Regions from separate parts of the Weizmannia sp. FSL W8-0676 genome, predicted to be linked through region 3. Evidence: predicted binding sites of a transcription regulator. Region 3 holds the regulator's gene; each other region holds the start of a gene.
What was found. Region 3 encodes LexA, which represses DNA repair genes until DNA is damaged. Its sites were predicted from a motif close to CGAACATATGTTCG; they were not measured.
Positions count from the first base shown of each region.

Region 1 (5,927 bases), 120 kb from region 3:
TTCCCCGACAGCCTGCTTGTCCATGATTTGATGGAAGTGCCTGTTTTTTAAAGCAAAAAAAGCGGCTTGCCTGCCGCTTTTTTTGCTGCCGGTTATTCTCTTGCGGGGATTTCTTCTTCTGCGTTCGACAATTCATTTGCCCGCTTTGCTGCTGCTTTTACACAGTCAATGAAAGCTTGTTTGACCTCGCGTTCGTCAAGGACGCGGATCGCGGCTTCGGTGGTGCCGTTCGGGCTTGTGACGGCTTTTCGGAGCGCTTCCGGCGGTTCGGCTGAAGTTTTCAGCATTTCTGCTGCGCCGATGATCGTCTGGAGGATGAATTGTTTTGCCGTTTGTGCGTCGAGCCCGATTTCTGCAGCTGACTGCTGGAGCGCTTCGGCGATATAATAAATATACGCCGGCCCGCTCCCCGACAGCCCGGTTACGGCATCGAGCTGTTCTTCTTTTACCGCCATGGCCATGCCGACTGTCGAAAAAATGGCAAACGCCCGGTGCCGGTGCTGTTTTGTCGCGGCGGCGTTAAAGGCGATGCCGGTTGCCGACAGCCCGACTTTCGCCGATGTGTTCGGCATCGCGCGCGCAACAGGAATGTGCCGGCCAATCTTGTTTTCGATAAACGGAATCGTGATGCCGGCCGCTACCGATACCAGCAGCGTGTCCGGGGATACGAGCGGCCGGACCGATTCGAGCACATCCGGGACGTCTTTCGGTTTTACAGCTAAGATGACCGCGTCCGGGCCTTCAAAAAGCTGGCTGAGGCCGTCTGCAGCCTGGATGCCGTATTTCTGTTCCAAAGTGTGGAGCCTTTTTTTGTTCGTGCGGTTATGGGCGCGGATGTCCCCAGGTTTTACGATTCTTTTTTCAAGCATGCCGCTGATCATCGCTTCGGCCATGGACCCGGCGCCAATAAATGAGATTTTCATGCAAATGCCTCCTCGTATAATAAGTTTAAATCCAAAGTGGATGTCAATTTCCAGTTCATTCTGCTGCTCATTGACAAGTGAATATAAGATTTTGTATTCCGGGCGAGCCCGGAATACAAGTTCGGACTTGGACGCTTCGCGATGTTCCCGGATAATGGTCTTAGGATCGTTTGGGTCAATGCTTCCCCTCCTTGTAGCCTGACTACTCGAAAAGTCTGCATCCCCAGGTTCTTGCTTGAACGTCTAACCCGTAGGCCGTTCCTCCGGATCTCCGTGCTGGAAATGAGCAGTTCCAGGCAGCCCACGGCCCGGATGAGTTCTCATACGCGAGGCTGACAGATCGGCAAGCCATCTGGGGATATCCCGAAGCGTCCGATTCCATCGATCCCAATACAGAGAGGAGGAAATCATATGCCCTTATTTGTCGGTATTGACGTGAGCTCCAAAAACCTCGATGCCTGCCTGATGGATGGAATGGGGGAAACGTTAGCCACCCAAACGGTGACAAACAATCTTCCCGGTGCCTCTGAGTTAAGAGACACCATCCTCCAACATGCGGAGGCGGATGACACCATCCAGATCGCCATGGAGGCCACATCTGTGTATAGTTGGCACCCGGCAATGTTTTTCCATGAAGATCCCGAGCTGAAACAGCGTCGTACAAAGGTGTTTACCCTGAATCCGAAGCTGGTGAGAAATTTCAAAAAGGCTTATGCCGAGATGGACAAGACCGATCCCAAAGATGCCTGGGTAATTGCGGACCGCTTGCGTTTCGGGAGATTGCCGAAATCCGTGATTCAGTCAGAACAATACCTTGCCCTTCAACGGTTAACACGGATGCGCTATCACCTGATTCAAAGTTTAACCCGGGAACAACAGGTATTTTTGAATCATCTGTTTTTCAAATTCAGTGCCTTTAACCTTGAAGTGGATACATCGGTCTTCGGCCATGCCATAACGGAATTTTTGCTTGAGGCCTATAGCCTCGATGAAATTGCCCAAATGCCTCTGGAGGACTTAGCGATGTATCTCCAGACCAAAGGCCATGGCCGCTTTAGCGATCCCGAGGATTTGGCCGCATCCATCCAAAAAGCTGCCCGGTCCTCTTACCGGCTTTCTAAATGTGTGGAGGATTCGATTGACTTGGTCCTGGGCAGTTCTATTGAGATCATCCGGCATCTTAAACGCCAAATCAAGGATTTGGATAAGGCGATTGCCCGCGTTCTTGATGGAATCCCGAATACCCTCCAGACCATTCCGGGAATAGGCCCGGTGAGCTGTGCTGGGATTCTCGCTGAAATCGGCGACATTGAGCGCTTTGACGACCAAGCCGCGATCGCAAAATTTGCCGGATTGTTCTGGCCCCGCCACCAATCGGGTGATTTTGAGGCTGATGACAAAATGCTTGCGCGTACAGGCAATCGTTATCTCCGGTATTACCTGGTTGAGGCTGCCAATCTGGTCCGGCGACACGAACCTGAGTACCGCGCCTTTTACCAAAAGAAATATCGTGAGGTGCATAAGCACTCACACAAACGCGCCCTCGTCTTAACGGCAAGAAAACTGGTGCGCCTGATCGATGCGCTGCTCCGCAACGATCAAATTTATGCGCCGAAAAAGAAGGTGACGCGATGAGGTAACCAGGTAACCATCATCGATAGCCTGAACTTGAAAACTTCCAGATTATTCCAATTATCTGGAGGCTTAGTTCAGTATTGCCATTTTTATGACATAGAGCCAACAAAATTTCCAATTCACTTGTTTTTAACCCTTGACATCACACCGTAGGACTTTCAAAGCAAAAAACCCCTTCATCCGTAAAGGACGAAAGGGCATGTTCCGCGGTACCACCTTTATTGCAGGAATCCATCCTGCATCTCATTTGGTTAACGGTTTTCATCCGGTTTGGTTTTGCCAAACAGCTCACAGGCAGGTTCGACCGGGCAGCGGATGGCGGAGTCTTCCAGCCTGAGAACCCCGCTCTCTTGCATCATACCTGGCTTACTGGTCCTGGTCACAGCCGATCGCTTATCAAAATGGTATTACTTATTATGAAGAAAAATCGGGGAGTTGTCAAGGATGGTTCCACGAATTTTCAGATAAAAAATCCGTGCCCGGCGTGCATGCCGCAATGAACGCCTGACGGGTGTAAGCATGAAAATTAGCCGGCGCCATTTTTCAGAATAGGCATCCATGCCACGGCAAACGGCACCAGCTGAGGAAAAATGGACAAGCACAAATTTTCAGGATAGAAGGGAGAAAATGGCAACATGGCAAATAAACGGATCCGGAAGAAAACGGTCGTGATTACCGGTGCTTCCGGCGGCCTCGGGGAAAAAATCGCCTTTGCCGCCGCCAAAAACGGGGCTAACCTTGTTCTGCTCGCCAGAAGCCTTGACAAACTTGAAAAAATCAAGGCGGAGATCGAAGCAGTTTACCCGGTTTCGTGTCTGGCCGTCCGCTGCGATGTGGCGGAACACGGCAAAATTCCTGCTGTTTTTGAAGCGATTTATAACCGCTGCGGCCATATTGATGTGCTCGTGAACAATGCCGGTTTCGGCGTTTTTGATGAAGTGCAGGATATCCGCATGGAGGATGTCAGGGGGATGTTTGATGTCAATGTCATCGGGCTCATTGCCTGCACCAAGGCGGTTGTCCCGCATATGCAAAAAAACCGCGCCGGCCATATTATCAATATTGCTTCCCAGGCGGCCAAAATGGCGACCCCGAAATCAAGCGTCTATGCGGCGAGCAAGTTTGCGGTGCGCGGCTTTACGGACAGCCTCCGTATGGAAATGGCACGGTTCGGCGTCTATGTGACAGCCGTTCATCCCGGCCCGATTGCAACCGGTTTTTTCGACATTGCCGACCGGTCCGGCACTTACCGGAAAAATATTGAAAAATGGATGCTGGATCCCGAAAAACTTGCAGAAAAAGTTACAGATACGATGCTTGTAAACCGGCGTGAAATCAATGCGCCAAAATGGATGAATGCATCCGCCGCCATCCATGGGCTTTTCCCCGGGCTTGTGGAAAGGCTCGGACGGCGGGCTTTCTTTAAAAAATAGCAGCCGGTGTGATGCGCGTTTTGGAAAAATATAGCCCCTCTGCCTGAAAAAACAATTGGCGAAAGAACGTATATTCGTTTATAATGAGGAATAGAATAAGAACTATAGTTCGTGTTGGTTGTTCAGTTTCTAAGGTAAGAGGGGTTGAAAGATGAGCCAGCGTGTGATTTTTCTCGTCGATATGCAGTCTTTTTATGCAAGTGTGGAAAAAGCCGATCATCCGGCATACAGGGATAAACCCGTAATTGTATCGGGCGATCCGGCGCGCCGGTCCGGGGTGGTGCTCGCTGCCTGCCCGCTCGCGAAAAAGCGCGGCGTGAAGAATGCGCTCCGCCTGTGGGAAGCGCAGCAGCTCTGCCCGGATGCCGTCATCGTCCGGCCGCGCATGCAGCGCTATCTCGATGTATCGGTGCAGATTTCTTCGATTCTTGCCCGCTATACGGATATGGTTGAACCGTATTCAGTTGACGAGCAGTTCATGGATGTAACGGGCAGCAGGCGGCTGTTCGGGGAGCCGCGCGAGATCGCCGCGCAAATCCAGCGGGACATCATGGAAGAAACCGGCGTGTATGCTCGCTGCGGGATCGGGCCAAACAAAGTGCTGGCGAAAATGGCGTGCGACCATTTTGCAAAGAAAAACAAAACCGGCATTTTTGAACTGGACCATCATCATCTCAAAACGCATTTATGGCCTTTGCCGGTTGGCAGGATGTTCGGTGTCGGCAGCCGGATGGAGCAGCATCTGAAGCGGCTCGGCATTTATACAATCGGCGCGCTTGCCTGCTTTCCGCTTGCCGTTTTAAAAAAACGGTGGGGGATTGGCGGCCAGGTGCTGTGGGAGACGGCAAACGGTATTGATGAGTCGCCCGTCTTGCGGGAATCGCACGCCGGGCAGAAAGCGATCGGGCATGCGATGACACTGCCGCGCGACTACGCCGATTTTGAGCATGAAATCAAAGTCGCCCTTCTTGAACTTTGCGAGGAAGTCTGTTTCCGGGCGCGTACTTCAGGTGTCATGGGCGCTTGTGTTTCGGTCGGCTGCCAGGGGGCGGATGATGCACATCCGTCCGGCTTTCACCGCCAGATGACGCTTGCGGCACCGACAAACGGGACAATGGACGTTTACCGGGCGGCATGCCGGCTGTTTCTTTCGTTTTGGGACAAAAACCCGGTCCGCCGTATCAGCGTCGGGCTGTCGCGCCTGTCGCGGGATACTATCCGGCAGCTTGATCTGTTTGAAAACAGGGAGGGGGAAAGAAAGATCGGGTATGCGGTCGACCGTATCAAGCAGAAATACGGTTCCGGCGCCGTCATCCGCGCCGTGTCGCTGCTTGAGGCCGGTCAGGCGCTTGAACGTGCCAAAAAGATAGGAGGGCATTACAAATGAGCGGCCGCTTGCAGCGCGGCAACAAACTTTGGGAAGGGTCACGCATGTTTTTGCCCGAGCATAAGCAGGCGCTTTTAAAATGGCAGAAAGAACAGGAGAAACAGGCAAAACCCGAACTCGATGAGCAGCAGCTTGAAGAGATGAACCGCATGCTCGTATCTGCCTGCCGGCTGCACGTGCCGGTTACGGTCCGTTTCTTTGAAGCGGGGGATTTTCTTACAGCCACCGGTACCATTACAAAATTCCAGCCGCTTGAAAAAAGGCTGGAGCTGGCAGGGGAGACAGGGGAGCGGATATCGATCAAACTTTCCGCGGTGACGGAAGTGGAGCAGGCATGAAAAAAACCGGCAAGCCTGAAAAGGCCTGCCGGGCGGATTGTTTTCGTACGGGCGATGCAGGGAAATGCGGCAAAAAGCAGCATTCCATGAAACAGCATCCGTCCGTTTTTTGTGGATTACCGTTTTCTTGCTTGAATGAGCGCCTGCTGCACGACCCAGTTTTCGGGAAACGGATTGCCGAGCACCCAGTAGCTGATTCCGCGCAGCCCGT
Region 1 covers NZ_CP151954.1:1,750,143-1,756,069, reverse strand. The annotation lists gene rnz (ribonuclease Z) at 1-51, shown strand, start outside; gene proC (pyrroline-5-carboxylate reductase) at 93-923, opposite strand; gene NST20_RS08580 (hypothetical protein) at 920-1,102, opposite strand; gene NST20_RS08575 (IS110 family transposase) at 1,335-2,558, shown strand; gene NST20_RS08570 (SDR family oxidoreductase) at 3,194-3,991, shown strand; gene NST20_RS08565 (DNA polymerase IV) at 4,143-5,378, shown strand; gene NST20_RS08560 (YolD-like family protein) at 5,375-5,716, shown strand; gene NST20_RS08555 (LysM peptidoglycan-binding domain-containing protein) at 5,833-5,927, opposite strand, start outside.
Region 1: NST20_RS08565 (DNA polymerase IV) is a predicted target of LexA. The motif match lies at 4,055-4,068, and genes of this name have one in related genera.

Region 2 (5,927 bases), 170 kb from region 3:
TGCGATTAAGTTCGCTTTGGCATCTTTTTTATCTTTGGATGCCCGAATCGCCGCAATGACTTTATCGAGAATGGAAAGTGCCTTCATCAGGCCGTCGACAATATGCTTGCGGTCACGTGCTTTTTTGAGATCGAATGCCGTCCTTCTTGTGACCACTTCTTTCTGGTGTTCAATATAAGCATCAAGCAATTCGCGGAGTCCCATCAGCTGCGGGCGGCGGTTATGGATGGCCACCATATTGAAATTGTAGGAAACCTGGAGATCGGTGTTTTTAAATAAATAATTCAGGACGCTGTCTGCATCCGCATCTTTTTTCAGTTCGATCACAATCCGGAGCCCGGTCCGGTCAGTTTCATCACGGACTTCGGAAATGCCTTCCACTTTCCGGTCAATCCGGAGCTCGTCGATTTTTTTGACAAGATTGGCTTTATTGACTTCATAAGGAATCTCTGCGATGACAATCTGCTTCCGCCCGCCGCGGATCTCTTCAATCGATGTCCTGCCTCTTACGACCATTTTGCCTTTGCCAGTTTCATATGCTTTTTTAATCCCGTCAATTCCCTGGACAATGCCACCTGTTGGAAAATCAGGGCCTTTTATGACCGCCATCAGGTCGTCCACCGTGCAATCCGGGTTTTCCATCCGCATGATGGCCCCGTCAATGATCTCCCCGAGGTGGTGCGGTGGAATTTCGGTTGCATATCCGGCCGAGATGCCGGTCGAGCCGTTCACCAGCAGGTTGGGAAACCGGGCGGGCAGCACAACCGGCTCATTTGCGGTATCATCGAAATTCGGGATAAATTTAACCGTTTCTTTATCAATATCATGAAGGAGTTCGGATGCAATCGGGGCGAGCCTTGCTTCCGTATACCGCATGGCCGCGGCCGGGTCGCCGTCAATGCTCCCGTTATTGCCGTGCATCTCGATGAGCACATTTCGCAGCTTCCAGTCCTGGCTCATCCGCACCATCGCTTCATAAACGGAAGAATCCCCGTGCGGATGGTAGTTGCCGATGACGTTGCCGACCGTTTTTGCCGATTTCCGGAAATGCTTGTCAGCGGTGTTCCCCTCTACATGCATCGCATACAGAATCCGCCGCTGCACCGGCTTCAGGCCGTCCCGCGCATCCGGAAGGGCACGATCCTGGATAATATATTTGCTGTACCGGCCGAATCGGTCGCCCAGCACCTCTTCCAAAGGCAAATCTTGAAAACGTTCAGCCGTCTTCATCCGTTCATGTCCCCTTCCTCAATCATCAAATTCTCATTGTCTAAAATATTGGTATCGTCTTCAAGCCCGAATTCCACATGATTTTCAATCCATTGCCGGCGCGGTTCGACCTTATCGCCCATGAGCGTGGTCACCCGCCGTTCGGCACGGGCCGCATCATCAATGCGGACACGGATCAAAGTCCGCGTTTCCGGATTCATCGTCGTTTCCCAAAGCTGGTCGGCATTCATTTCGCCGAGCCCTTTGTAACGCTGCAGGATATAGCCGCGTCCGACTTTTTTGATCGTTTCATCCAATTCTTTTTCGGTCCACGCATATTCCACGATTTCTTTCCTGCCGGTGCCTTTGCTGACTTTATAAAGCGGCGGCAGCGCGATGTAAACTTTTCCCGCTTCGATCAAAGGCCGCATATAGCGGTAAAAGAACGTGAGAAGCAGCACCTGGATGTGGGCACCGTCCGTGTCGGCATCGGTCATGATAATGACTTTGTCGTAATTGACGTCTTCCAAATTGAATTCAGGGCCGACGCCGGCACCGATCGTATAAATAATGGTATTGATTTCTTCATTTTTAAAAATATCCGCAAGCTTTGCTTTTTCCGTGTTGATGACTTTTCCGCGCAGCGGCAAAACAGCCTGGAATTTCCGGTCGCGCCCCTGTTTCGCAGAACCGCCCGCCGAATCCCCTTCAACCAGATACAATTCATTCCGCTGCGGATTGCGGCTTTGCGCCGGCGTCAGCTTTCCGGATAAAGTCGTTTCCGATTTCTTCCGTTTTTTGCCGCTTCTGGCTTCTTCCCGCGCTTTCCTCGCTGCTTCCCTTGCCTGCGACGCCTTGATGGCTTTCCGGATCAAAAGATTGCTCGTATCCGGGTTTTCTTCAAGAAAATAAGACAGGTGCTCCGAAACAATCGTATCAACTGCAGAGCGGGCTTCGCTTGTGCCAAGTTTTCCTTTCGTCTGCCCTTCAAATTGGAGCAGCTCTTCCGGAATGCGGACGGAAATAATGGCGGACAGCCCTTCGCGGATATCCGTCCCTTCGAGGTTTTTATCTTTTTCTTTTAACAGTCCGGTTTTTCTTGCATAATCGTTCACGACGCGCGTCAAGGCCGTTTTTGCCCCAGCCTCGTGCGTGCCGCCGTCTTTCGTGCGCACGTTGTTCACGAAGGATAAAATGTTTTCCGAAAAGCCGTCGTTAAACTGAAAGGCAAATTCCGCTTCGATTCCGTTTGTTTCCCCTTCGATAAACACAACCGGATGGAGCACTTCTTTTCCTTCGTTCAAGTACTGGACAAAGGCTTCAATGCCGTTTTCGTAGTGGAACAGATCATGCCGCCCGAAACGTTCATCGGTGATTTCAATTTTTAACCCTTTTAAAAGAAAGGCCGATTCGCGCAACCGTTCGCATAATGTATCGTAATTAAAAGTGATGGTGCTGAAAATGGACGGGTCGGGTTTAAAGTGTATCGTTGTGCCGGTCTTATTGGTTTTCCCGGTTTTCTCAAGCGTTGTTTCCGGTTTGCCGCCGTCACGGAAACGCTGTTCATACACATAACCGTCGCGGTGTATCGTAACAACCAGCCATTCCGACAGGGCATTCACGACAGACGCGCCGACACCGTGCAGGCCGCCGCTCGTTTTATAGCCGCCCTGCCCGAATTTTCCGCCGGCGTGCAAAATCGTCAAGATCACTTCTGTCGTCGGTTTGCCGAGCTTGTGCATCCCGACCGGCATGCCACGCCCAAAATCCTGGACGCTGATGCTGTTATCTTTGTGAATGTTGACGATGATATGGTTTCCGTACCCGGACAGCGCCTCATCCACCGCATTGTCGACGATTTCATAGACAAGATGGTGTAAACCGCGCGCATCGGTCGACCCGATGTACATGCCCGGTCTTTTCCTTACTGCCTCCAGCCCTTCCAGCACCTGGATCGCATCATCGTTATATTCCAATATATTTTGTTTCTTCGCCACATCTATTCCCCTTTCAATTGCAAAGCACGTGCATCCGCCGTTCATAGGAACAAATATTCGTTCTCATTATAACATCATTTGCCGTTTTTATCATACTCATTTTATCGATAAAACGGAATTTGTAAAGGGTATGCGGAAATAACGCAGGGGCAAAGCAACGGTTATGGAACTTCTCCGGCAAACGGCCGCTTGATTGGGCAAATATAAAGAAAGCAAGCGCCCTTTAAGCTGGCGCCTGCATGAAAAAGCCTATTTTGTCAGGGCATGTTCCACTTTAATGCAGCGGTTCATCACTACCGTATAGCCTTTTTCTTTTAAAAACCGGTACGCTTCTTCGTTTTCGATGCCAAGTTGCGCCCAGAAAACATCCGCATCGATTTCATCAAACTCCCGTGCCAGCTCCGGCAAATATTCGGGCCGCCTGAAAATATCGACAATGTCCACATGGCCTTCGATATCTTTTAAAGACGGAACAGCCTTTTCCCCGAGAATTTCCGTTGCTTTCGGATTGACCGGAATAATCTCATAACCGGCATCCTGCATGGCTTTGGCTACCATATAAGATGTTTTTTCCGGGTTATTGCTCAATCCTACCACTGCAATCCGTTTTGCTTTTTGTAAAATTTCCCTGATTTCTTCCCTGCTCGGATTTTCTATTGCCATTTGATCAACCCCTCTCCTTTCTTGTACTTTCGCCAGTCCGGTCCCATCTTAAACATTCGCTTGATCTTTTCTAATTCCTGCCTGGCGCGAAAATCTGCACAGAATCGGCAAAAAATATTCCTCTTTCCTTTAAGAACATGCTACAATAAGCATAGATTTTTTCCAAGGAGTTTTGCACATGACTATTGCCCTGATGGTCCTTTTGGCTTACCTGCTCGGCTCAATCCCGACAGGCCTGATCGTTGGTAAGCTTTTTTACGGGATAGACATCCGCGAGCACGGCAGCGGGAATCTCGGCGCAACCAATACATTCCGCGTGCTCGGCATCAAAGCCGGCAGTGTCGTAACAGTGGTGGATATTCTGAAAGGGACGATTGCCACCTTATTGCCCCACTTTTTTGGACTGGAGCATACGGTGCACCCGCTTTTAATCGGGCTGATTGCGGTGATCGGCCATATGCTTCCGGTATTTGCCAAATTTAAAGGCGGCAAAGCGGTGGCCACTTCTGCAGGCGTTGTCCTTGCCTACCAATGGCCCTTGTTTGTTATGGTGATTATCGTCTTTTTGGTTACTTTAAAAATAAGCAAATATGTTTCGCTTTCTTCCATCATGGCGGCTTTTTTTGGCATCCTGTATACGCTCATTTATATGATCGTGACGCATGACTGGCCGCTGTTTGTCATCGTTCTGGCGCTCGCCTCTTTCATTATTTACCGCCATAAAGCCAATATTAAGCGGATTAAAAATAAGACCGAGCCGAAAGTCAAGTGGCTGTAAGGCAGCCGTTTTTTAAAACCCGATGTTTCCTGCAAACCCGGAACCGGTCCGGAGGCAAAAGGTTAGGGGAAAAGCGTGCTTTGGTCTATAATGAAAATGCAAAAGGCGCAGTTGGAAGGAAGTGGCGGCATGAAAATGCACATTACAGATGAGGCGGTAAACTGGTTTAAAAGGGAACTGGAACTGGATGACGGCGAATCCGTCCGCTTTTTTGCCAAATATGGCGGTTCCACGCCTATCCAGCACGGATTTTCACTTGGCGTTCAAAAGGACATTCCCGACGATCCGGCGGCGGCCGTTGAACGGAACGGCAATGCCTTTTTCATTGAAAGCACGGACGAATGGTATTTTGACGGCCATGATTTGTATATCGGGTATGACCCGAAACGGGATGAACCGGTATATGAATATAAAAAAGGTTAAAACCGGGATCATCCGGCAGCTTTTGCTTTTTTGCTGCCAGTGATGCCGGTTTTTCATTTTAAAAATTTTTTTGCTTCCGCAAGGCGCCCTTCTTTTTGCAAAATTTCTCGCTGCTTCCTGCCAAGCAGGTCGAAATGGCTGTAACCGTCTTTACGGACATGAATCCATTCTTTTTTTAGCTGGTAGCGCGCTCCCCATGCAGCTAGTTTCTCAAGATCTTTACAGCCGACTTTTGTGACCGATTTTGCGCCGGGGAAACGGTCGTCCAGCCAAAAATGCGTTAAAAACGCAATCTCCCCGCGGTCAATCGCCGCTTTCCACGCTTTAAGCTGGTTGCGGTGTATGCCAAAAGCCAAATCCATCCCCCCGCTTTATGATTTTTTTGCTTTTTCATATGCTTTATGCCATTTTGGGTAGAGGCGGCGGAACGAAACCGGTCGGAAGCTGTCTTTCTTTACGCAGACATGTGTTGAACTCGCGGCCACGGCAAGGTCGCCGGTTTCTGTGTAAATCTCATATCCGTACTTTACGCGCAGTCCGTCATATGCATCGACCCATGTTTTTACGGTCACTGTTTCCCCGTAACGGGCCGGTTTTTTGTATGAAATTTGAATATCGATGACCGGCGACAAAATCCCATCCTTTTCCATATCCGCATAACGGAAGCCAAGGTCTTCGATTAATTTCGTCCGCCCCACTTCCATCCAAATCAGATAATTGGCATGGTACACAACCCCCATTTGGTCTGTTTCCGCATACCGCACTTTGACTTCTGTTTCTGATACAAACATCCCGGACACCTCTTTCATATGTACAGTCAATTTTATTTTAGCATAAAGAAAATTCCCCCTCCTAAA
Region 2 covers NZ_CP151954.1:1,461,425-1,467,351, reverse strand. The annotation lists gene parC (DNA topoisomerase IV subunit A) at 1-1,230, opposite strand, end outside; gene parE (DNA topoisomerase IV subunit B) at 1,227-3,206, opposite strand; gene NST20_RS07085 (CoA-binding protein) at 3,456-3,869, opposite strand; gene plsY (glycerol-3-phosphate 1-O-acyltransferase PlsY) at 4,048-4,647, shown strand; gene NST20_RS07075 (HesB/YadR/YfhF family protein) at 4,777-5,070, shown strand; gene NST20_RS07070 (hypothetical protein) at 5,124-5,426, opposite strand; gene NST20_RS07065 (thioesterase family protein) at 5,442-5,861, opposite strand.
Region 2: parE (DNA topoisomerase IV subunit B) is a predicted target of LexA. The motif match lies at 3,253-3,266, and genes of this name have one in related genera.

Region 3 (5,927 bases):
CAAGAAAACAGCGGCTCCATGATTTCTATGCCGCCCTGAAAGCCAATGTTGAGGCACAAATCGACTGGCATCTCCGCCCGCTGGCGCAAGAAGCTTTAAAAACGCTCCATCTCGCTGGCGCGCAAATGCTGGAACAACAGGCCGGCATGCTTAAAGCAGATTTCAGCGAAGCAATGCTTGCCGCCCAGGTAAAAGAGGGCGCCCGGCTGACAGGCGACTACATCCTCCATTATTGCGAAAATGTCTCGGACGAAATAAAACGTTCCGCCCGCCAGGCTTGGGACGATTGGAAAGCGCCCGTCCTGAAGCAGGCTGCCTTGGAAACAGAGGAACAGCTTAAAATGGCCCGGAAAAAGGCCGGGCAGGCAAAAGAACTGGCAGAGGCTTACAGGCATCTTGAAAAAATAGAAAGGCAGCTTGTCGAAAAACGGGCTGAACTGAAAGCACCTGCCGCACATCCGGAACAGCTGCTGGCTGAAATAGAGAAAGAATGGGCGGATGAAAAGGCGCATTACCGGGTGTACCGCGGGGAAAAGGATGCAAAACAGCCGGAAGAAACCGGCAAGGCTACAGAAACCTCCGCCCCGGCAGAAAAACAAGCCGGCACATTGCCACTTGAAACCGCGCTTGCCAAAATGGAGCAGGCGATTACGCTGCTAAAAGATCAGCACGGTTTTAAACGGTATACCGAAACGCTCAGTACAAAAAGCAGGCGCCTGAAAAACCGCCGCTATACCGTTGCGCTGTTCGGCGCGTTCAGCGCGGGAAAATCGTCTTTTGCAAACGCGCTTGCCGGCGAAAAAGTGCTGCCAGTTTCACCGAATCCGACAACAGCAGCCATTTGCCGGATCTGCCCGCCTGATGCGGCACATCCGCATAAAACGGCAGCCGTCCAGCTGAAAACGGAGGCACAGATGCTGGAAGATGTCAACAAGTCGCTCGCTGTTTTCGGGCTCGGCTGCCGTTCTTTCGGGGAAGCGCTTGAAAAAATTGAAACTTTGCACGCAAAAGAAACGAGCAAAGCAAACGAAAAAGTCCATCTCTCTTTTTTGCGTGCCTTTGCGAAAGGCTTCCCTGATTTCAACGGGCGGGCCGGGCAGAACTTGAATGCCGGAATGGAAGCGTTCCGCCGGTTTGTTGCCGATGAAACCCAGTCTTGTTTTGTTGAGTCCATTGATTTGTTTTATGATTGCCCGTTCACAAGGCTTGGCATTACGCTGGTCGATACGCCCGGAGCCGACTCGATCAATGCCCGTCATACCGGCGTGGCATTTGAATATATTAAAGACTCGGATGCGGTTTTCTTCGTCACATACTATAACCATGCCTTCGCGCGCGCAGACAGGGAATTTCTCATCCAGCTCGGGCGGGTAAAAGAAGCATTTGAACTGGATAAGATGTTTTTTATTGTCAATGCGATTGATCTTGCCTCGTCCGGTGAAGAATATAAAGAAGTGATGGACTATGTCAGGGGGCAGCTGCTCCATTTTGGCATCCGCAACCCGCGCCTGTATGGTGTATCAAGCCTGCTTGCGCTTTCAGGCAGGCGGAAGGAAGCGAAAATGGCCGAATTTGAAGCCGGGTTCCGCCAATTTCTCGACCATGATTTGCTGAATATGGTGCTTCAGTCCGCACAAAACGAGCTGGAACGCGGCCTCGAAATGGTGGATGCCGTGATCCGCGATGCCAATGAATCAATTGAAACAAAGAAAGCGAAACGGGAACTCCTCCGGAAACGGCGGGAAGAGGCAGAAGCCATTTTGAAAAATACAAAGCTGGCGTTCTTCACAGACAGCGTTATGCAGGAGCAGAAGGAGCTGCTCTATTACGTGAAACAGCGTGTTTTTTACCGCTTCGCCGACTTTTTCAAGGAAGCTTTTAATCCGGCAACGGTAAAGGCAGCGAAAGATTTGCCGGGCGCCCTTCAGGAGCTTGCAGAACTCGTCGGTTATGATTTTGCGCAGGAGATGCGGGCGACAAATGTAAGGCTTGAAGCCCATTGCCGGAATTTATTCGCCTCCCAAAGCGCGGAATGGAACAGGGAGATAAAACGTTTGCTTCCTGATTTGTCCGTCAGTACGTTTGAAGCGGGCGCACACGCTACGCCTGATTTTCCTGCGGCTTTTTTGGAGACGGATTTGAAGCCTTTTGAAAAGGCATTCCGCCATTTTAAAAATGCACGCACCTTTTTTGAAAAAGGAGGAAAAGCCGGCATGCAGGAAGAACTGCAGGACGTGTTCGAACCGCTTGCACAGCAGTATCTTGACGTGCAGGGAGAAAAGCTTGCCGGTTCGTTCCGATCATGGCTGGAGGAAGAGTTTGCAAAAATGCAATCGGAAGCTTTGCTCGATATTGCCGAACAGTTCGATGCCCGCCTTGAAGCCCTTAGAAAGAGCGTGGACGTGGCAGAATGGATGGAAATCCGCGAAAAACTCGTTTTGCCTTCCTAAGGGCAATAAAAATGATGTGAGAAAACTTAACATTTTGTTGACAAAAAAACTCACATCGAATATAGTAAAAATATAAAGAAAAGGAGCGTATAACATGGGTCGAAAAGAAATCCGCCGTTCGATGCCGCTTTTGCCGATCGGGACTGTTATGAAACTGACAGATTTATCGGCCCGGCAGATCCGTTATTATGAAGAACATGAGCTGATTACACCGGCAAGGACGGAAGGCAACCGCCGCCTTTATTCCTTAAATGATGTCGACCGGCTTCTTGATATTAAAGATTTGCTGGATCAGGGGATCAATATTGCGGGTATCAAAAAAATCTTATTGATGAACGACCACCGCGGAACCGGGCCGGTACTCGTCAAAAATCATGTAACGGATGAAGAAATCCGCAAACGGCTTCGCCAGGAACTGCTGCAGGCCGGCCGTTTTCAAAGCCCGAGCCAGCGGTTGAGCGATGCGCCCCGTTTTTTCCATTAACGTTGTTGAAAAGCTAGTTTTATAGCTTAGATATATACTTTTTATTGCCTAAAGGGAGGAATACTGTTCATGCCTAAGTTTACACGCGAAGATATTTTGAAGAATGCCGAAGAACAAAATGTGAAATTCATCCGCTTGCAGTTCACGGATATTTTAGGGACGATTAAAAACGTCGAAATCCCGCTCAGCCAGCTTGAAAAAGCGCTCGACAATAAAATCATGTTCGACGGCTCTTCGATTGAAGGATTTGTCCGGATTGAAGAATCGGATATGTATCTGTATCCGGACTATGATACATGGGTTATTTTCCCGTGGACGGCTGAGAAAGGGAAAGTTGCCCGCCTGATTTGCGATATTTATAATCCGGACGGCACCCCGTTTGAAGGAGATCCGCGGAATAACCTGAAGCGAGTATTGAAAGAAATGGAAGAACTTGGCTTCACGAGTTTTAATCTTGGGCCTGAACCGGAATTCTTCCTCTTTAAGCTGAATGAAAAAAATGAACCGACCCTTGAGCTGAATGACAACGGTGGCTATTTTGACCTGGCGCCGACGGATCTTGGCGAAAACTGCCGGCGCGACATCGTATTGGAACTCGAGGAAATGGGCTTTGAAATTGAAGCATCCCACCATGAAGTTGCGCCTGGCCAGCACGAAATTGATTTTAAATATGCGGATGCTGTCAGGGCATGCGACAATATCCAGACCTTTAAACTGGTGGTCAAGACAATTGCACGCAAACACGGCCTGCATGCGACGTTTATGCCGAAACCGTTGTTTGGCGTGAACGGCTCCGGGATGCACTCCAATCTTTCGCTCTTTAAAGGAAAAGAAAATGCATTCTATGATCCGAACGATGCAGAACTGCAGCTGAGCGATACGGCATACCAGTTCATCGCCGGCATCATAAAGCATGCGCCGAACTTTACGGCCGTAACGAATCCGACGGTGAACTCCTATAAACGGCTTGTGCCGGGTTATGAAGCGCCTTGTTATGTTGCTTGGTCCGCCCGCAACCGCAGCCCGCTCATGCGTATTCCGGCTTCCCGCGGCTTAAGCACGCGCGTTGAAGTGCGCAGTGTTGACCCGTCTGCGAACCCGTACCTCGCGCTCGCCGTCCTGTTAAAAGCAGGGCTTGACGGCATCGCGAACAAATTGCAGGCGCCGGAACCAGTCGACCGCAACATCTATGTCATGACGAAAGAAGAAAGAGAAGAAGCCGGCATTGTCGACCTCCCGGGCACGCTGCTGCAGGCGCTGGAAAACTTAAAATCGGATGAAGTAATGGTAGACGCCCTTGGCGATCACATCATCGAACACTTCCTTGAAGCAAAGGAAATTGAATGGGATATGTTCCGCACACAAGTCCACCAATGGGAACGCGACCAGTATATCGAAATGTATTAAGCAAGAAACCCCTTGAAGCGTAAGGCTTTGAGGGGTTTTTGTTTAATGGGCAGTTTCCCATCTCACGCTCAGAAAAACAAAATGCCCGATAATTGCCCCGTTTTTTCCTTCAAAAATAGATTGGAAGCCCGGAAAACCTCAAGTGCCACAGGCATTTTTGCCATCAAACTCGCATATGCTCTATTAAAAAAGAAGCAGCCGAAACTGCCTCTTTTTGATCAGTGCACCATTTGCCTGTACAGCCCGATGACAACGCCGAGAATGGTGACGTTTTTCAATATGATCGGTTCCATTGTCTGGTTTTCAGGCTGCAGCCGGAAGTAGTCTTTTTCCTTGAAAAATCTTTTTACTGTCGCTTCATTTTCATCTGTCATGGCGACCACGATATCCCCGTTGCTTGCCGTCTGCTGGGAGCGGACAATCACATAATCGCCGTTTAAAATCCCTGCATCCACCATGCTGTCCCCTTCGATTTCCAGCATATAGACGGACTCGTCAGACGGGACAAGATGTTCCGGAAGCGGAAAATACTCTTCAATATTTTCTACAGCCGTAATCGGTATGCCTGCTGTTACCTTTCCGACGATAGGCACATTGACAACATTTTGGGCCGGTATTTCTTCATCATGGTCCAAAATTTCAATCGCTCTCGGCTTTGTAGGGTCGCGCCTGATCAGCCCTTTGCTTTCAAGCCTTGCGAGATGGCCATGGACAGTTGAACTGGAAGCAAGCCCGACTGCCTGGCCAATTTCCCGCACGGAAGGGGGATAGCCTTTTGTTTTGACTTCATGCTTGATGAAATCAAGTATCGCCTGTTGCCGTTTTGATAGTTTTGCCATTATATCCACCTCGTCGCAGTTTTGTTTGGCACCCGCGCTGCGTACGGGGACGCAAACGGGAGGAATGCCATTATTTGCTATTATTATATCACATTGCAGAAGATAAAACAAACGTAAGTTCGAAAAAAATGTTGACGAAAAACAGGCGTTCGTTTTATAATAGAACTGGTGATTGGACGAACGAATATTCGCGGGAGGAAGATGGAGATGTCACGATTATGGAAAAAGTATAATTATGTTATGATTTTAGCAGGGCTTGCGCTTGTTTTCGGATTTTTCATGATTGGAAGTCTGCGGGATCCATCCCCACACTATATCAAAATCAGCGTTACAGAGGGCGAGACGCTTTGGAATATCGCCGGTCAGTATGCAGAACAGGGCAAAATGTCGAGGGAAGCATTTATCAGCTGGGTTGAGCGCCATAATGGGATTAACGGCAACATGATCAAAGCCGGCGAAAAAATTGTCATTCCGGTAGAAAAAAATGAAATCAGGGATGATAAAAGGGAACTTGCGATGAAATCACAATGGGAGACGAAAAAATGAAAGTTGTTTTATATTGCAGAGTAAGCACGGAAAAAGAAAGCCAGGAAACTTCTTTGGCGAGGCAGCGGGAAGAGCTGGAGAAGCTTTCGGATTCCCGCGGTTTTCAAGTGGCCGGGGTGATCTGCGACCGGGCAAGCGGCTACGACCTGGACAGGCCCGGTATCCTTGAACTTCTTGATATCATTGGAAATGAAAAGGTTG
Region 3 covers NZ_CP151954.1:1,627,771-1,633,697, reverse strand. The annotation lists gene NST20_RS07925 (dynamin family protein) at 1-2,450, shown strand, start outside; gene NST20_RS07920 (MerR family transcriptional regulator) at 2,545-2,934, shown strand; gene glnA (type I glutamate--ammonia ligase) at 3,004-4,341, shown strand; gene lexA (transcriptional repressor LexA) at 4,560-5,180, opposite strand; gene NST20_RS07905 (hypothetical protein) at 5,255-5,413, shown strand; gene NST20_RS07900 (LysM peptidoglycan-binding domain-containing protein) at 5,388-5,726, shown strand; gene NST20_RS07895 (recombinase family protein) at 5,723-5,927, shown strand, end outside.

Region 4 (5,927 bases), 740 kb from region 3:
CAACTTGCGATGCCGTAAGATGCAGCATTCCCGCTAATTCGGAGATTTGGCTGTCCAGGATGTCGCATTCAGATTGGAGGCGCTCCGTTTCCGCCTGCCACCCGCGGTATTGCGGCCAGTCATCAAGCAGCTTTTTGATCTCCCCTTCATGCCTGACAAAAAGCGGGTCCGGCTGCTCTCCTTCCATTTTTTCCACCAGCACCTGTTTCTGTTTTTTAACGGCTGACAGGCGCCCGGAAGAAGCGCGCCATTCCGACATCAGCCCGTCGAGGCGCCGGATTCCGTCAGCGGGGAAACGGACGGGGCCGATTTCCAAAAGCTGCAGTTTGACATGCTTTCTTTCCGCGTAGAGCGGCCAAAGGCTTGTGAGGTGTTCATACTGCTGAACCGTTCCCCTTAAGGCTTCCAGCTCCGCTTCCGCTTCTGCCTGTGCTGCTTCAAGCACTGCCAGCCGGGCTTTCCATTCGCCGTAACGGCCGTTTTCCGCTTTCAGGCGATTCAGTTCTTTTTCCATAGCCTGAAGTTTCCGGAGTTGCACGTTCAATACCGGTTTCCGCCCGTTCGGTTTAAAACGCGCTTCCATTTCCTTTTCGAGTTCCCGTTCCGCCGAAAGCAGCGCATCCGTCCCGATCGTCCCTGCGGCAAATAAATAGCGGCTGATATCATCGCCTGTTAATTTGCGGATTTCCTGGAGGCTTTGCAGATTAAAAGAATAAATGGACTGGAACATCTGCCGGTTCAGCCCGTTTAAAACATGTGCAAGCGCCTCTTCGCCGCCTGTTCTGCCATTTGCAAAAGTGACGGACACTTCTCCGGCTGCCCTTCCTTTTATCCGTTCCACCGTTATGTTTCCGTCTTTTTCTGTTTCCAGGACGAGCCGCCCGCCGTACACCGATGAAAATTTCGGCTCATAGCGCTGCCCGTTTTGCTGCCTTGAAGGAAACCCGAATAAAACGGCTTCGATAAAAGCCATGAAGGTTGATTTGCCGGCTTCGTTTTCCCCGTAAATGACCTGCAGATCTGAAAGGTTTTCCATATGAAAATCAACTAGCCGGCCAAAACCGTATATATGGACCTCCCGTATTTTCATCGTTTCCCCCTGCCTTTCAACTTCTCAAAAACAGCCGCTTCCGCTTCCAACAGGAGCCTCTGCTTTTCGTCTCCGTCCAAGTCCAGGTAGCGGCCCGCATACATGTGGCTGTACAGCGGGGAGACCGCTTCATCTACGGCGGTTTCTTCCAATTGCGCCAGCGTCTTCTTCATTTCCTGCAAAATAAAACCGTCATCCCGTTCGGATAAGAGGGCATTTTCAGGCAGTGTGATGCGGTGTACCCAGACAAAGTTGCGGTCTGCTTCTTCGCCTTCCTGCAGTACTTCCATCAGCTCGCCGTTTTTCACTTTTCCAAGTGCTTCATCATCGAGCAGATCCGGATCTTTTATATCCAATTGCAAAAATACGCCCTGCGCCTCTTTTCTTTCTTCTTCAAGGGCATTGCGGCAAACTGTGTACAGACGATTAAAATCATTTGCTCCTTTTACGGAAACAGTACGTTTTTCCCATAAAATGTCCGCTGTCTCATAGAATGCGGTATGCGTGCCAAGCGGATCCATTTCGGCAACCATACAGCCTTTCGGGCCCGTTTCTTTCCGATTTCTCCCCTGGATATTCCCGGGATAAATGATATAGGGATCCGTATGTAAAATCTGCTGTTTGTGGATATGGCCGAGCGCCCAGTAATCCATCCCCTTTTCCAGCAAATCCCGCAAGGCAAAAGGAGCATAAGGCTGGTGCATTTTCGTCCCGCCTTCAAGATAACCGTGCAGCATGCCAATATGGAAATCTGCCTCCCCCGTTTTCCTGTATTCATCCGTTTTATTCTCCAGCACGTGCCGCTTCGGGTAGCTGAACCCGTACACATGGACTTTCGACCCGTTTTTAGCTGTAAAGGATTTGGTTTCGACACGCTCGGAAAATATCCGGACATTTCCGGGCATGTCCAGTTTTGTCCATGACCCGCTTAAATGGTCGTGATTGCCGTGCAGCACAAATACGGCAATGCCGGCCTCTTTGAGCCGCTCAAACTGCTTCTTCAGCCTCACCTGAGCTTTCAGGCTGCGGTCTTCCCCGTCGTATAAATCCCCGCATATCAGCAGGAAATCCGCTTCTTTTTCAATTGTAAGGTTACAAACATTTTCAAATGCCCGGAAAGTGCTCTCCTTTACCCGTTCAAACAGCGCCGGCGGAAGCTTGCGTAGCCCCGCAAACGGGCTGTCAAGGTGCAGGTCGGACGCATGGACAAAGCGAATCCTTTTCAACGCCATCACTCTTTCGCGAAAAAATAAACGGCAGTTTGCCATTTTATTGTGAAATCCAAACTGTTCGTAATAAAACACATTTCACAGAATATATGTTCTATCTCCATTATAAAAGGTTTGGCACGTTCAGGCAACAAAAAAATGGCTGAACATGCCAAACCCGTTTAATTGTATTGCCGGTATACGTACGGATCTTTCGGCTCGCTGCTTTTATGGTAACTTGTTACTTTTAAATACGGGATATTCTCTTTAAACGGCGTATAGTACGTCGTATCCAGTTTCCCTTCAACCTCAATCCATGTATTTTCTTTCACGTTTGCCATATTGCCCGGAAAATCAACGAGCATCCCGTATACGCCGGCATCGGCAATACAGTGGATAATGCCAAACCGGAGCACAAACAGCTGATTCGCTTTAATATCATCCGTCCGGTAGACAAACCCTTTTATCGCCACCTTTTTGCCGATAAAATCCCCCGGATAATTGTAAATCGTTTCAAGCCCGTGGAAGTAATGGTCATCATCGAGGACGATGCTTTGCAATTTGCTGTACTTTTTTAAATCCGAATTTTCCATTTCTGTATACTGGTCCTTATCATAGTAAAGGCTGGAATTCGGCCGCAAAATCTGGTGATTGGCATACTGGTCCTTATCATTGTCAATCATCGAAAAGTGGAAGCCTTTTGCTTTGACAACGGTGGAATTCAAGGTGGCCACCGGAAGAAAAATGCCCGTTACAATCGGGATTAAAATCATGCCGTACGTAAACACTTTTTTGTACCATGTATTTTCATCCGTTTCATGGGAATGGCCGTGGTGGGCGCCGTGATGATGGTCATGCGCCCCGTTTCCCGCCCTGACCCATTTCACGAGCTGGTATAAACATAAAAAGCCCATTGCAAAAATCATGGAAAACGACAAATACGCATACTTCATATTGATATATTTGCTAATATCCCCTGTCGCGTGCAGCTTCATAAAAAAATACGCGAAGCCGAACAATACGATAAATCGCAACATTTTAAACACCTTCTATATTAAGAATGCACCCGTGAACACAAAAACGATAATCAGCCCGATCATCGAAAAGACAAACTTTCTTTTAAATGAATGCATCATCATGAGCAGATTTTTAATATCCACCATGGCGCCAAATACTAAAAATGCAAGAATGGCCGGCGTCCCGAACATCCCGTTGAAAGACGAGGCAATGAAGGCATCCGCCTCGGAACAGATCGACATGATAAAAGCGAGCAGCATCATAATCAGAATCGCCGCCATTTTTGTCTGTCCGAGCGACAGCAGCGTACTCGTCCGGAAGAAGGTCTGCATGGCGGCAGAAATCAGGCCGCCAAACACGAGAAACTTCCCAACGGAAAAAAACTCATCAATCGCATGGTCGATCGTTCCGGTGATTTTTTGCAGAAAACCCGGTGCATGCTGTACTTCGCGGCCATGGTGGTGGTGCAATTTGGCCTCCACAAATTCGCGAAGCTGGTTTTCGGAAAAAAAATAAGAAATCGCAATCGCGGTTAAAACAGCAGTAAAAATCGCCAGCCCGCAACGAAGCAGTGCCATTTTCCAGGAATCGCCAAACGCGACAAACGTAGAAAAAATGACAACCGGGTTGATAATCGGCCCCGTCAGCATAAACGCGATGGCAGCAGAAAGCGGGACATTTTTCCGGACAAGCCTTTCCGTAATCGGGACAATGCCGCATTCGCAGGCCGGAAAAAGCGCGCCCATCCCGGTGCCGAATGCAATGGATAAAAAGCGGTTTTTCGGCATCACTTTTGCAATCATTTCCTCAGTGACAAACATCTGGATCACCGCTGAAATGAATACACCCAGCACAATAAAAGGCAACGCCTCGATGATAATGCTGATAAAAATGGTATTCATTTGCAATAAGGACTGGACCATAACGGCATATCGTCTCCTTTTTTCTATCACACTCACAAAAAAACTCTCCCAACTAGGATACTATAAGTCTTCTTTGGCGTAAATGAAGAAAACCGGGAAATGGCAGGCAAGCAGGAAAACCATGTGAAAAAATGATTTCCAATTTGATGAAACCCATGCGATTCTATTACTTTTTGGGCCGGACTGTGTTATGATAGTGTCAAATGAACTAGTATTAAGAACGTGAAGGGAATGAAGCAATTGCCGGTATCTATATTTGACTTTGGGTTGGTTGTTTCTGCCGGGGCTTTTGTTGCGCTGCTTAAGATCATTATGATCGATATCATTTTATCGGGCGACAATGCGGTTGTGATCGCCATGGCGACCCGGAAACTGCAACGCGAACAGCAAAACAAAGCGATTTTCTGGGGGACAGCCGGTGCGGTGATTTTAAGAATTCTGCTGGCAATGGCGATCGTTGCTTTGCTGAAAATTCCTTATGTAAATGTCATTGGCGGGCTTTTGCTTCTTTGGATCGCATATAAAGTGCTCGGCGGCGGAGATGAAAATGTCCAAGTCAGAGCAAAAAATGGGCTGCTCGTTTCGATCGGCACGATTATCATGACTGATGCAATTATGAGCCTCGACAATGTGGTGGCGCTGGCCGGTGCTTCAAACGGGCATATCGGCATGATTGCCCTCGGCGTTGCCATCAGTATTCCGGTTATGATATTCGGTTCAAAGATGATTGTAAAAGCGATGAACCGTTACAGCTGGATTGCCTATGCCGGGTCGGGCATCCTCGCCTGGACAGCGGCGGAAATGCTCTTTAAAGATGAGCAAATCCTGAAATGGCTGGATATATCACACGGGCCGTTAACGTATACGATCGGCGGCTTTCTTACGGTTTTGGTTTTGTTTCTTGGCTGGCTTTCGAACCGGCGGACGGCGGCAAAGCAGGTTAAGCAAGTAAAACAGGATATAAAACAGGATGTTAAGCAGCATGTCCATATCCATTAATGGCGCAGAACTTACGCCGTTCCCCATTAAAAGAACCCGGGCTGGATTGGCCCGGGTTCTTTTTACCGGTGGAACAAAATCAGTTTTCCTTCAGGGGATACGCAACGGTGCGTTTTCTCATGGACGCCTTTTTCTTTTAAAAGCGCCTCCCCTTTTTTCTTCGCTTCCGTGTCATCCTGTGCTTCAAAACCTTCATCGAGAATCTTTTCCCCTGTCGGTTCAAAGGCAGTCAGTTTATAGTCGCGCATGCTTTCACTCCCCCTTGAATTGCGGCGCCCTCTTCTCTACAAAAGCGCGGATGCCTTCCTTGTGGTCTTTCGTCTGGCGCATTTTCCACTGCGCATGTTTTTCCAGTTCCAATGATTTATTGAAGTCCGGGCGGTTCAGTTCCGTATAGATTTTTTTCGTTTTGATCATCGCGAGGACCGGCTTTTTCTGCCATTCTGTAATTTTTTGGTCAACGGCAAGCGCAAGATCGGGTACCACTTCATCGATAATGCCCGTTTCGGCTGCCTCTTCAGCAGACATGACTTTTCCTTCCCAAATCACCTTTTTCGCCTTTTCCTGGCCGATCCGGCGCTGCAGCAAATAGTGGCCGCCGCCGTCCGGCACAAGGCCGATCCCGATAAAGTTCATCGCGATTTTGCTGTCCAAATCGCTGATAATGGTATCACAGGCAAGGGCAAGGCT
Region 4 covers NZ_CP151954.1:887,183-893,109, reverse strand. The annotation lists gene NST20_RS04185 (AAA family ATPase) at 1-1,090, opposite strand, end outside; gene NST20_RS04180 (DNA repair exonuclease) at 1,087-2,358, opposite strand; gene NST20_RS04175 (TIGR03943 family protein) at 2,481-3,335, opposite strand; gene NST20_RS04170 (permease) at 3,348-4,238, opposite strand; gene NST20_RS04165 (TerC family protein) at 4,470-5,237, shown strand; gene NST20_RS04160 (YhzD family protein) at 5,300-5,485, opposite strand; gene NST20_RS04155 (enoyl-CoA hydratase) at 5,490-5,927, opposite strand, start outside.
Region 4: NST20_RS04180 (DNA repair exonuclease) is a predicted target of LexA. The motif match lies at 2,402-2,415, and genes of this name have one in related genera.